2 regions of the Undibacterium sp. Ji42W genome follow, and region 1 is predicted to be linked to the other one. Evidence: predicted binding sites of a transcription regulator. Region 1 holds the regulator's gene; the other holds the start of a gene.
What was found. The regulator sigma-54, encoded in region 1, starts transcription at its own class of promoters, with help from an activator protein. The targets are predictions, from matches to a motif close to TGGCANGNAANCTGCTTT.

Region 1 (6,020 bases):
GTCATACGCCGTCATGCAGATGATGAGCAAAACCGCACTTCTGCGAGGTCAGCGCCGGATTACTATGTGGAGAAATTCAATTTCATCCGGCTGTCGAACAATGGCAAGGCCAATTACCACATCACCGGTGACAGCCTGGTGCATTTGCCGCGGACTGACAATATAGAAATCAAGCACCCGCAGATCAACAGCTTTGACCAGGACAGGCCACCGCTGCACCTGCGTGCTGAACTCGCCGTTGTATCGCAAAAATCATCGCTGACCACGCCCAAGCGTGAGCATGACATGGTTCATCTGTATGACAATGTCAGCATGGAAAGACCCGAGGGTCTGAGTTCACAATTCGTGCGTGTGGAGTCTGATTATCTTTTGCTCTTGCCGGATGACGATATCGTTAAAACCGACAAACCGGTTTCAATCACGACCGGCAAACTGCATTCAACTGCAACTGGCATGATTGCCAATAATTCAACCCAAGGCCTGGAATTGCTGAGCAAGGTTTACATTCAACTCAAGAAACGTGAACCAGCTCCCAAAACCGGGAATAAATAAGCAAGAAAGCGACTATGCACATGATCAAAACATCATTTAGCGTCACACGCTTGATCAGCCTGGCCTGCCTGGGGCTAGCCTGTGTTTCTGCCAATGCAGAAAAAGCCGACAGCAACAAGGAAACCATCATCAAAGCAGGGTATGGCATCAGTGATGGCAAAGCCAGCGTCAGCAGATTATCCAAGGGCGTGTCCCTGGTGCGCGGCACCCTGACCGTCACTTCTGAGAGTGCTGTCGTGACCGAAGCCCCGAATGGCGATCAGTTTGTTGTTCTGACAGGTGGCAGTGGCCGCAAAGTCACCTTCCGCCAGAAACGCGATGGTGGCCCTGACTTGTGGGTTGATGGCGAAGCAGACCGCGCTGAATATAACCAGAGTACAGAAATCGTCAAATTCATTTCCAAGGCCAAGGTACGCTATCTCGAAGGCAAGCGCGTCACCCAGGAACAAGAAGGTGAATACTTGTCTTATGACAGCAAGAATGATGTTTTTGTTGGCACGAATTCAACGAGCGGCCAGCATGTGGATGGCTCAGGCAATATCACCATTACCTTGCAACCAAAACCAGAAAAACAGGCTAAATAAGATGACAGCACAGTCAAGCAGCACCTTGCTTGTCAAGGGCTTGCAAAAGCGTTACGGTGCGCGCCAGGTGGTGCGCGATGTATCACTGCTATTGAAAAGCGGTGAGGTAGTCGGTTTGCTAGGCCCGAATGGCGCAGGCAAGACTACTTCGTTTTACATGATCGTTGGCCTGGTGCCCTCAGACGCAGGAGACATCACGATTGATGATGTGAATATCTCGCAACTGCCTATCCATGAACGTGCCGTACTGGGTCTGTCTTACCTGCCGCAAGAGGCATCAGTGTTCCGCAAGCTGACGGTAGAAGACAATATCCGCGCTGTACTCGAATTGCAAAAAGACAGCGAAGGCAAGTATCTCGGTGCCAAGAAAATTGAGCAAAGGCTCAATGCCCTGCTGGCAGATTTACAGATAGAAAAAATACGCGAAAGCCAGGCGCTGTCACTGTCAGGTGGTGAGCGTCGCCGCGTCGAAATTGCCCGTGCACTGGCGACCAACCCACGCTTTGTCTTGCTGGATGAACCCTTTGCCGGTGTTGATCCTATCGCCGTCATCGAAATCCAGCGCATCGTGCGCTTCCTCAAGGAACGCGGCATAGGTGTGCTGATCACCGATCATAATGTGCGCGAAACCCTGGGCATCTGCGATCATGCCTACATCATCAATCAAGGAGCGGTACTTGCCAGCGGCAAGCCTGACGACATCATACAAAATGAATCTGTACGTCGCGTTTATCTCGGAGAACACTTCCGGATGTGACGGGAATCATCATGAAACAAAGCCTGCAACTACGTACCTCACAACATCTGGCCTTAACGCCGCAATTGCAGCAATCAATACGATTATTGCAGTTATCCACTTTGGAATTGCATCAGGAGCTGGAGACGCTGCTGACCGATAATCCCATGCTGGAACGCGTCGATGATCCCCTCGATCACGCCGTGCGCCTGCTGGCCGATGGTGCCATTAATACCAGCAGCACTTCTGCCGATGCGGGCATGGAAGCACCAGTGCCAAGAGACGACAGCGACAGGTCTGCCGACCCAGCCCCGGCTGATGCAGAAACCGTCGTCAGTAACGACAGCACCACCTCCAGCGAAGAAGACTGGGGCTTTGATGATGTGCAGCATGGCAGCAAATCTGGCGATGATGAAGATGGCCGCCCGCAGCTGGGTGCAGCCCATGTCACCCTGCGTGAGCACTTGCTGGAACAGATGCGCCTGAACCTGCGTGAACCGCGTGACCGCGCCCTGGTCGAGTTGATGATCGATGCGCTCGACAATAATGGTTACCTGACCGAAACATTAGATGAAATACATGCCAGTTTGCCACTGGAGTTGTTTGTAGAACCAGAAGAACTGGCTTTTGCCCTGAACATGCTGCAAAGCTTTGACCCGGCAGGTGTCGGTGCGCGCAGCCCGTCAGAATGCCTGGCCCTGCAAATCAAGCGCTTACCAAAAGTTGCTTTCGTCACACGCAGGCTGGCATTGCAAATTGTTGAAACACAACTGACTTTATTTGCACAAAGAGATTTCACCAAACTCAAGAAAATCCTCGACTGTGATGACGAAGATTTGCGCGATGCACAAACTGTGATCAGGATGTGCAAACCCAGACCTGGCATTGCTTTTGCTGCCGATGAATCTGATTATGTCGTGCCAGACGTGATCGTCAGAAAATCTACTAACGGCTGGCAAGTCATGTTGAATCAGGATGTCATGCCCAGGCTGCGGGTAAGCAGCATGTATGCCAACATCATGAAGCAAAACCGTGGCGAAGCTGGCATGGGCGCACAATTGCAAGAAGCCCGTTGGCTGATCAAGAATATGCGCCAGCGTTTTGAGACTATATTGCGCGTTGCACAAGCCATAGTCGAAAGGCAACGCAATTTTTTCACGCACGGTGCTGTTGCTATGCGACCCCTTGTTTTGCGCGAAATTGCTGATACACTAGGATTACACGAGAGCACTATCTCCCGTGTTACAACTCAAAAATACATGTTGACCCCACATGGCATGTTTGAGTTGAAGTACTTTTTCGGCAGCCATGTCGCGACGGAAACAGGGGGTGAAGCATCTTCCACCGCGATACGTGCACTCATCAAGCAGTTGATAGGAGCAGAAGACCAGAAAAGCCCACTCTCTGATAGCAAAATTGCAGACATGCTGGGTGAACAGGGCATGGTAATTGCCCGACGGACAGTTGCCAAATACCGTGAAGCCCTCAAAATCCCCCCAGTCAGTTTGCGTAAATCTTTGTAAGCAGTCCTTGTAATCACGGTTTGAATTGCTATATATGATTTAGCTCAAGGCAAATAAATGCTGAGAGCGTATCATTACAGCAAGCAACATCACTATAGGAGCACAGTATGAATCTCACCATCAGTGGACATCACGTCGAAGTAACTCCTGCAATTCGTGAATATGTACATACCAAACTAGAACGTATCAGGCGGCATTTCGACCAGGTCATTGATATCGCCGTCATCCTGACGGTGGACAAGCTCCGGGAAAAGGATAAACGACACAAAGCCGACATTAATCTGCATATCAGCGGTAAAGATATCCACGTTGAAAGTCTGGCGCATGATCTGTATGCGGCAATCGATGCACTGGTAGATAAACTTGATCGCCAGGTCATCAAGCACAAAGATAAAATGCAAGACCATCAGCACGACGCCATCAAGCACATACCTGATCCGGCATCGGCTTCATAAGACCCCAGTCCTTACCCTGACAGGGTTGTGGACATCCAAAACAAGGACGCTAAAGGCGTCCTTTTTGTTGGGTGCATGGTTTTGAGGTTAACAATTTACATCAATCAGTAACTGAATTACCCTGAGAAAATCCGCATACTTATTAACCGTCATTCTACCTGGCTAGCTCTCCAGCATAGATTTAGCTGAAATCCGCCTGGCTAGTGCGTTCGTAGCGTGAATGCCTTGCAACAATCCTGTACGCGTATTAACGTCATTCCAGCATGCTTTTGGCTGGAATCCAGCGGCGTTCGTCGTATGCCGTGGCGTTTTTTTACATGTGGCACTTTGACTAAAACGTTTGCTCTCCGTGGATACAAGCCGGGTCTCGGCCCGGCAGCCGAAATACTTTCTTTGCGTCGCCAAAGTAAGTATTCAAAGAAAGGCGACCCAGGCGTAGCCGCCCCTACGGGGTGCCCATTTGTGCAGTACAAAAAATGGGAAGATCCGAAACTCGCCTGCGGCCTTGCCCTTAGGAACATGCGCTTGCAAGCGCATGCCGTTACGCAGGCGTGCAGCATGCTGCACGAAACCCCTGCTACACCTCAAACAGCGGCTCTTCTTTTTCCATTTTCTGTACTGCACAAATGGCGGCTACACATGGGAACTGCGGAAAATCAAAAACAACATAAACCCCAAAGTCAAACCCAACGGCAACCACAACCAGTCCTTACGCTATTTCCTCATAAACATATACACCCCGTGACGCCCAGGCCCGACAAAGTTAAAATAGCAGCTTCATCCCCTACCCTGCATAGTCAACCACCATGAGCGAATTTGTACTTACCACCGTCAAGAACAATATAGGCTACATCACCCTAGACAGACCCAAAGCTTTGAACTCGCTGTCACTCGATATGGTAAGAGCGCTGACGACGACCTTGCTGGCCTGGCAGGATGATCAGAGCGTGCGTGCCGTGTTTATCCACAGCAGCAGCGAGAAAGCATTTTGTGCTGGTGGTGATATCCGTTTTTTCTATGATGTCGGCACGGCCACACCCAAAGGTGACTCCGCCCTGCTGGAAGATTTTTTCACGGAAGAGTATGCCTTAAATCATTTAATCCATTTCTACCCAAAACCCTATATCGCGCTGATGAATGGCGTGGTCATGGGGGGCGGCATGGGTATCGCACAGGCAGGGCCAGATTGCCGTTTGCGTATCGTCACTGAGCGTACCAAGATGGCCATGCCGGAAGTGAATATCGGTCTTTTCCCTGACGTAGGGGGCGGCTATTTCCTGTCGCGCACTGAGGGGGAAATTGGTACTTACCTTGGATTGACTGGCGATATCATCACTGCCGCTGATGCCATCTATGCCGGTCTGGCGGATGTCTATATACCTACTGCAGAAATACCGGCACTGATGAATTTGCTCAGTGAAAGCACCGCCACGGACCTGCGCCTGGCGATACGCGATTTCGCAGCAACTTTTGCAGACCAGGCGAAACCGGATATCAGCAAACTGGCAACGCAACATGCGGCCATTAATGACATCTTCCAAGGCAATAGTGTTACTACCATTTGTGAAAAACTGGAGCAGCACAACAGCGAATTCGCCCAGCAAACCCTGACCACCATGCAAAAGCGTTCGCCATTGCTGATGTCAGTCACACTGGAACAACTGCGCCGCAGCAAAGACATGACAGTATCGGCCTGCCTGCGCATGGAAAGAAACATGGTACGCCATTGCTTCAAACATGGCGAAGTGCTGGAAGGCGTGCGTGCATTGGTGGTGGATAAAGACAATACGCCACGCTGGTCACCTGCGACATTGGCTGAAGTAACGACGGAACAATTGACAGGATTCTTTGCCGAAGCCTGGCCTGCTCATGCGCATCCTTTGCGGTATTTGGAAGGGTGATTGCAAGAATGACCGATCAAAGCTTTGATCAATCGTAGCTCACGAAATTTGCACGAAGGTCGCGATGACGTTGTTTTTGATTTTCCGCAGTTCCCATGTGTAGACGCCGTTTGTGCTGTACAGAAAATGAATTAAGAAGGACCGCTGTTTGAGCCAAAGGCGAGTTTCGGGCCTTCCCATTTTTTGAACTGCACAAACGGGAACTCCCTTTAGGGCTGATCATTACCCACATATTACTTATTGCTCCGCATGATTAGAAACATGTCGGT
Region 2 (6,020 bases), on a different contig from region 1:
ATAAATTTTTATCCTGTTCTCGAGTCGGGTGTCTAATTCCTTTAACTTGATAAGAATCCAAAAATAGGTTTACTTCGGCGTGATCTTCAGGTCTTTTCAGCATTAAACCTTTTCCAATCCACCTATTGTTACGTGCCGATAACTTGAAAAAATCGGAAAGTGCCTCAGAATCAACTTGATCGAAGCCATTTTTATAAAGAAGAATTGTGCTTTTTCCGCTTTCGTTTGCTTTTAATTCCATTTCAAGCAAGTATAAATAGCGGTTTTTACCCATTTCAATTTCGACAACTGCAACTTGCCGCGGCCTTCCATCGATCAAATGCCACGTCTTTACATTCGCGATCAACGTTGGAAAGTGCGCTAAAAAAGATTTAGAGAGCATGCTTGTGCTTGCTCCCAATATTGGTGTTTTGAGTGACCAGTCTTTTTTAAGGTTAGCGATTTTTTCGATTGTTTCGATAAATAATGAGAGATTGCGCCCTATGTAGTCGACTTGGCTGGTTGAAAGAGTTAGCCCTTGGTTGTTTCTTGCATCTTCCGCATTGCTTCCATCTTGGAATGTTAGGCTTTCGGGCTGAATATCCAATGTAACTAAATGATTGCCTTTATTTCCTGACTTAGATGATTTGTAAACATGCTTGAACCGAATACCATCCATACCTTCAAATTGGTTCGACGAATCTAAAATGGATCTTCGCTTCGCTCTCGCATTTGCTGGAACATCTTCAATATCTGGTAAGACTTCATCTTCCAAGAAGTGATTTTCTACGTATTTATTTGTGTTGTTTTCGTCATAATTAGATGGCCGAGAATTTTCTTCCATCTGAATAATTGGGGGTTTAAAAAATCCAAAAGAATGACTGCAGCGCCAAATTTGCATTACATACACCCCCCAAATTGGTCGCTGCGAGGTGTCAATCAATTTTATTCGCTTACCTGAAGCATAAAGTGTCGTGCTATCTCGGAAAGGAAAGTTCGCTTTGATGTCGAGACTTTCTCTATGCCATTGGTTATGACTTTCTGTAGCTCTGGCTTTTTTAATTTGATTATTAACCATAGCAGCACTTATAGAATTATGAACTTCATACATTGCAGCTTTGGCATCAGGTGATGCGACAGTTCTTGCCAGAACTCCTGCTTCAAATCTACTTAGCCTCTTCTTTGCAAATATTGTTACTCGACCGTTTTTAACAAAGGAATCTTTGTAGGAAAAATAATCATCGATTTGGCCAGCTATCGTACTTGCAAGGAGCCTTGACGAAACACCAAAATAGAATCGGACCAATTCTGTGCAGGGAATAATTAACCATCTTTCAGTACCATCCAATAATTTTGCAGGGACGACTACATATCTTGAGTTAGCAAGTATGTCTCTATTGTTACTTTTGCTATTAAAGCCAAAACAAAAATAGTCTTTTGGAAGGACCGACGGAATTAATTCATTCCTAATCTCGACTTCTTCGCTTAACTTTACTACTCTAGCCCGCGAAGCATCCACCGTGTAAGTATTGTTTAGTTCAGGGCTAAAACTGACAAGTTGCCCTTCTTTCCAAATGGATCCATGCTTAAATCGAGCAAGTTGCGCGCAATGAACTGGAAGAGCTAATATTTTCCCATTCAGGGAATGTTTGGTGTAGGGACTATGCAAATGGTCATCTTTTATCCCGGCAAAATGTAAAGTTGCATATTTCCCGGAACGCCAGCGACTCCTCACTCCACTAACGCCGTCAACTCTCCAAATACCAGGGTTTTTTTTCAGCCTAGCAATCACCAGTCTGTGTTTCATGTGAATTCTGAAAGTTTATAATTTCAGATATTCGCATTTAATTACGGATTTATGCAATTAATTTCGGATCTTACACCACCAACCAATGCTACCGCAGACGCCGTATGATGAGGCGATCGATAAGGGCGTGCCTTCCATTTCTCAATGGAAAAGCCTGATGTCAGGGACTGCACTGCCGCTGATTCCAGCGCCTCCTGATCGGTCATGGTCGGCAAGATGCCTGGGAAGCGGGCTGCCAGCATGGATTTGCCGGTGCCTGGCGGACCCATCAGAAGTACCGAATGTGAACCTGCCGCTGCTACTTCCAATGCCCGCTTGGCCTGTAACTGGCCTTTGACTTCCGCAAAATCTGCATACTGCGGCCGCTTGGGCTGGGAGGTGGGTCGATGACGCGCCAGTCTTTGTTCACCATCTACACCAGCGAAGTGGGCACATACCTGCAGCAATGAATCAGCGGGATAAATAGCAGCATCGCTAACTAGTGCCGCTTCATCAGCATTCGCGCGTGGCAAGATGAAGGCGGGTTCCTGTGCCGAGTGCTGTTGGCTTTTGCATATCGCAAACGTCATCGCCAGTGCGCCGCGTATCGGCCGCAGTTCGCCTGATAAGGATAGCTCTCCGGCAAACTCATATTGTTCTAACGCGTCTCCCGGAATTTGTCCGGATGCTGCCAGAATACCCAGCGCGATAGGCAAATCGAAGCGGCCAGATTCCTTTGGCAAATCAGCGGGCGCAAGATTGACGGTGATACGCTTGTTCGGGAATTCAAAGCGGGCATTTTGCAAAGCGGCCCTGACTCTGTCCTTGGATTCCTTGACTTCGGTTTCTGGCAGGCCAACGATAGTGAAGGCGGGCAGGCCATTCGCGAGATGCACTTCCACAGTCACCTGTGGTGCATCCATGCCATTCAGGGCGCGGCTTTTGAGTACGGCTAAGGACATGCGGTCTGTGGCTTAGTCGGCTTTTTGTGGTGCTTCGAGTGCGGCCACGCGTGCCTCCAGGGCTTCGAGCTTGGCGCGGGTCTTGGCCAGCACTTGTGCCTGGATATCAAATTCTTCGCGCGTCACCAGGTCCAGCTTGGCAAAGCCCTGGCTCATCATGGCTTTGACATTCTTTTCTATGTCTTTGGCGGGTGAGTTTTCCAAAGCCTGGCTGATCTTGGCTTGCATATCATTAAAGAAATTTTGCTTATCCATTTTTACCCTCTATTTGTAATTGCACGTTTATGGTGCAAATCTGGCTTTGCCACTTTTGTGTGCGGATTCCTTGTTGCCCGCAATTGGTGCGCAAAGCTGTTTTTTGCTTATAAATTTACCTATAGGGCAATGATAGCGCATCTTGCCCACACTGCTACTGGTATTGCAGCGCAATATAAAAAACCAGCGCGACCCAGTGTTTATCTGGCTGTATGCATATTAATACACTCTCGGCCCTGCGCTGTGTTGCCGTTTTATTGATGAGATAGCCATGGTTGGCACGACTCCTGCTAACAGGTAAGGGAAATAAGAATTTAAGAGTTTGGCTGATGCAAGCAGTGGGGGCGCAAGTGGTGGTGAATATTAATGCTTGTCCGTGCCTGTCCTCGTTATGAGCTGAAAACAGATTCTGTCCCGGGTTCAATCTAATCAAATCTTAATCAATAGGGGGAAGCGCAATGAAAAAATTAGTAATCGCCGCTGCTGTAGCCACGTCATTCTTTGGTGGTTTTGCCTATGCAGAAGATGCCAAGCCAGAAGCCAAGCCAGACAATGAAGTCAGCTTCAACATTGGCGTTGTCAGCGAATACCGCTACCGTGCGATTGCGCAATCACGCCTTGATCCAGCTTTGCAGGGCGGCGCTGATTATGTGAATAACCCAAGCGGCTTTTATGCTGGTACATGGTTGTCAACGATTAAATGGACCAAGGATGCCGGTGGTAGTGGCGATATTGAATGGGATTTGTATGCCGGTAAAAAAGGCGAGATCACCAAGGATGTTTCTTATGACGTCGGCGTGCTGACTTATATCTACCCATCCAATGGCCTGAACAAGGTTGCCGGTTTTGCTGATGCCAACACTACCGAGATTTACGGCCAGTTAGGCATGGGGCCAGCCTATATCAAGTATTCACACTCCGTCACCAACCTGTTCGGTTTTATCGATAGCAAGAACAGCGGCTACCTGGATATCGGCGCAAACATTGAGTTGCCTGAAGGTTATACGCTGGCCTTGCATGCTGGCCATCAAACCATCAAGAACAATGGTGCCTATTCTTATTCCGACTGGAAAATTGGTGTGAATAAAGAGTTTTTTGGTGTGAATTTTGGTATCGCAGCGCTGGGCACGAATGCAGAGAAAAAACTGTATGTCACGCCAGCAGGCAAGTTCACAGGCAAAACAACACTGGTATTGTCTGCAGTTAAAACATTCTAATATTCGAGGCGAGCATGAAACTGATTACTGCAATTATCAAGCCTTTTAAACTCGATGAAGTCCGCGAAGCGCTGTCCACCATTGGTGTACAGGGCATTACCGTGACTGAGGTGAAAGGCTTTGGCCGTCAGAAAGGTCATACTGAACTGTACCGTGGTGCAGAGTATGTGGTTGACTTCCTGCCCAAGACAAAAATTGAAGCGGCTGTAGATGACGCGATTGTTGAGCGCGCCATTGAAGCAATAGAAACCGCGGCCCGCACCGGCAAGATTGGTGACGGCAAGATTTTTGTCTATGACTTGCAACAAGTTGTGCGTATTCGTACCGGTGAAACCGGCAACGACGCACTCTGATAGCCTACCAGGGAGTTCACATGAAAAAACTGTTGAAGAACATACTGGCAGGGACTGCTTTGCTGGTCACCGTCGGTTTTACATCTGTCGCATCAGCGCAAGATGCGTCAGCTAAAGCTGAACCAGTGTCAGCTTCTGCTGCCGCTGTAACTGCATCAGCCAGCGCATCTGCACCCGCAGTTGCCCCGGCTTCTGCCCCAGCATCTACAGTCGTTGCACCTGCCTCTGCTCCGGCAGCGGCGGCTGACCCTGCTGCCGCCAGTGCTGCTGCAGCACCGGCACCTACGCCAAATAAAGGCGACACTGCCTGGATGATGGTTTCCACCCTGCTGGTCATTTTGATGACCATTCCTGGCCTGGCATTGTTCTATGGCGGCCTGGTCCGCTCCAAGAACATGCTGTCTATATTGATGCAGGTCTTCATGATCTTTGCCGTGATCATCGTGCTGTGGTGCATCTACGGCTACTCACTGGCATTTACTGAAGGTGGCAGGTTCATCGGTTCGTTTGACCGCCTGTTCCTCAAAGGTATCTGGGATCCGGCGAAGGCAACATTTGCGACAGCAGCGACATTCAGCAAAGGCGTGGTGATTCCTGAGTTTGCCTATGTAGCCTTCCAGGCGACATTTGCTGCCATTACTTGCGGTCTGATCATCGGTGCATTTGCAGAACGTGCAAAATTCACTGCAGTGCTGTTGTTTGTGGTCTTGTGGTTCACTTTCAGCTACCTGCCTATCGCTCACATGGTCTGGTTCTGGACAGGTCCTGATACGATCAAGGATGCAGCTACTGCGGCAACTGAATTAGTCAAAGGTGGTTTCTTGCAACAAAAAACCGCGCTGGATTTCGCTGGCGGTACCGTTGTGCATATTAATGCTGCGGTCGCAGGTCTGGTGGGTGCTTATCTGATAGGCAAACGGGTAGGCTACGGTAAAGAATCCATGGCTCCGCACTCCCTGACAATGACGATGATAGGTGCGTCGCTGTTGTGGGTGGGCTGGTTTGGGTTCAATGCGGGTTCCGCTCTAGAAGCAGGTGATGTCGCAGCACTGGCCTTCATCAATACTCTGCTGGCAACATCAGCAGCAACTGTGTCATGGGTATTTGGTGAGTGGATGTCCAAAGGCAAGCCTTCTATGCTGGGTGGTGCATCCGGTGCGGTAGCAGGCCTGGTTGCAATTACGCCGGCTTGTGGTTTCGTCGGCCCTATGGGTGCTCTGGTTATCGGTCTGCTGGCAGGCATCGTCTGCCTGTGGGGTGTGAATGGCCTGAAACGCCTGCTGGGCGCGGATGATTCTCTGGACGTCTTTGGTGTGCATGGCGTAGGCGGTATCCTCGGTGCCTTGCTGACAGGCGTGTTTGCTGCACCTTCCCTCGGCGGCCAGGGCACATTTGACTACGTCACCAACAAAATGTCGGCTGATCCATATGATATTTTTGGCCAGGTAATGACACAGGCAACTGCAGT

Region 2: ACO0LG_RS04510 (TorF family putative porin) is a predicted target of sigma-54. The motif match lies at 3,259-3,276, and genes of this name have one in related genera.

What each region holds. Positions count from the first base shown of each region.
Region 1 is NZ_JBMPOV010000012.1:64-6,083, reverse strand. Features, by position in the region: gene lptC (LPS export ABC transporter periplasmic protein LptC) at 1-552, shown strand, start outside; gene ACO0LG_RS23460 (LptA/OstA family protein) at 573-1,136, shown strand; gene lptB (LPS export ABC transporter ATP-binding protein) at 1,138-1,893, shown strand; gene ACO0LG_RS23450 (RNA polymerase factor sigma-54) at 1,905-3,395, shown strand; gene hpf (ribosome hibernation-promoting factor, HPF/YfiA family) at 3,503-3,850, shown strand; gene ACO0LG_RS23440 (enoyl-CoA hydratase/isomerase family protein) at 4,657-5,751, shown strand.
Region 2 is NZ_JBMPOV010000002.1:259,112-265,131, reverse strand. Features, by position in the region: gene ACO0LG_RS04525 (hypothetical protein) at 1-1,786, opposite strand, end outside; partial or broken gene ACO0LG_RS04520 (YifB family Mg chelatase-like AAA ATPase) at 1,861-2,727, opposite strand; gene ACO0LG_RS04515 (accessory factor UbiK family protein) at 2,740-2,982, opposite strand; gene ACO0LG_RS04510 (TorF family putative porin) at 3,441-4,199, shown strand; gene ACO0LG_RS04505 (P-II family nitrogen regulator) at 4,214-4,552, shown strand; gene ACO0LG_RS04500 (ammonium transporter) at 4,573-6,020, shown strand, end outside.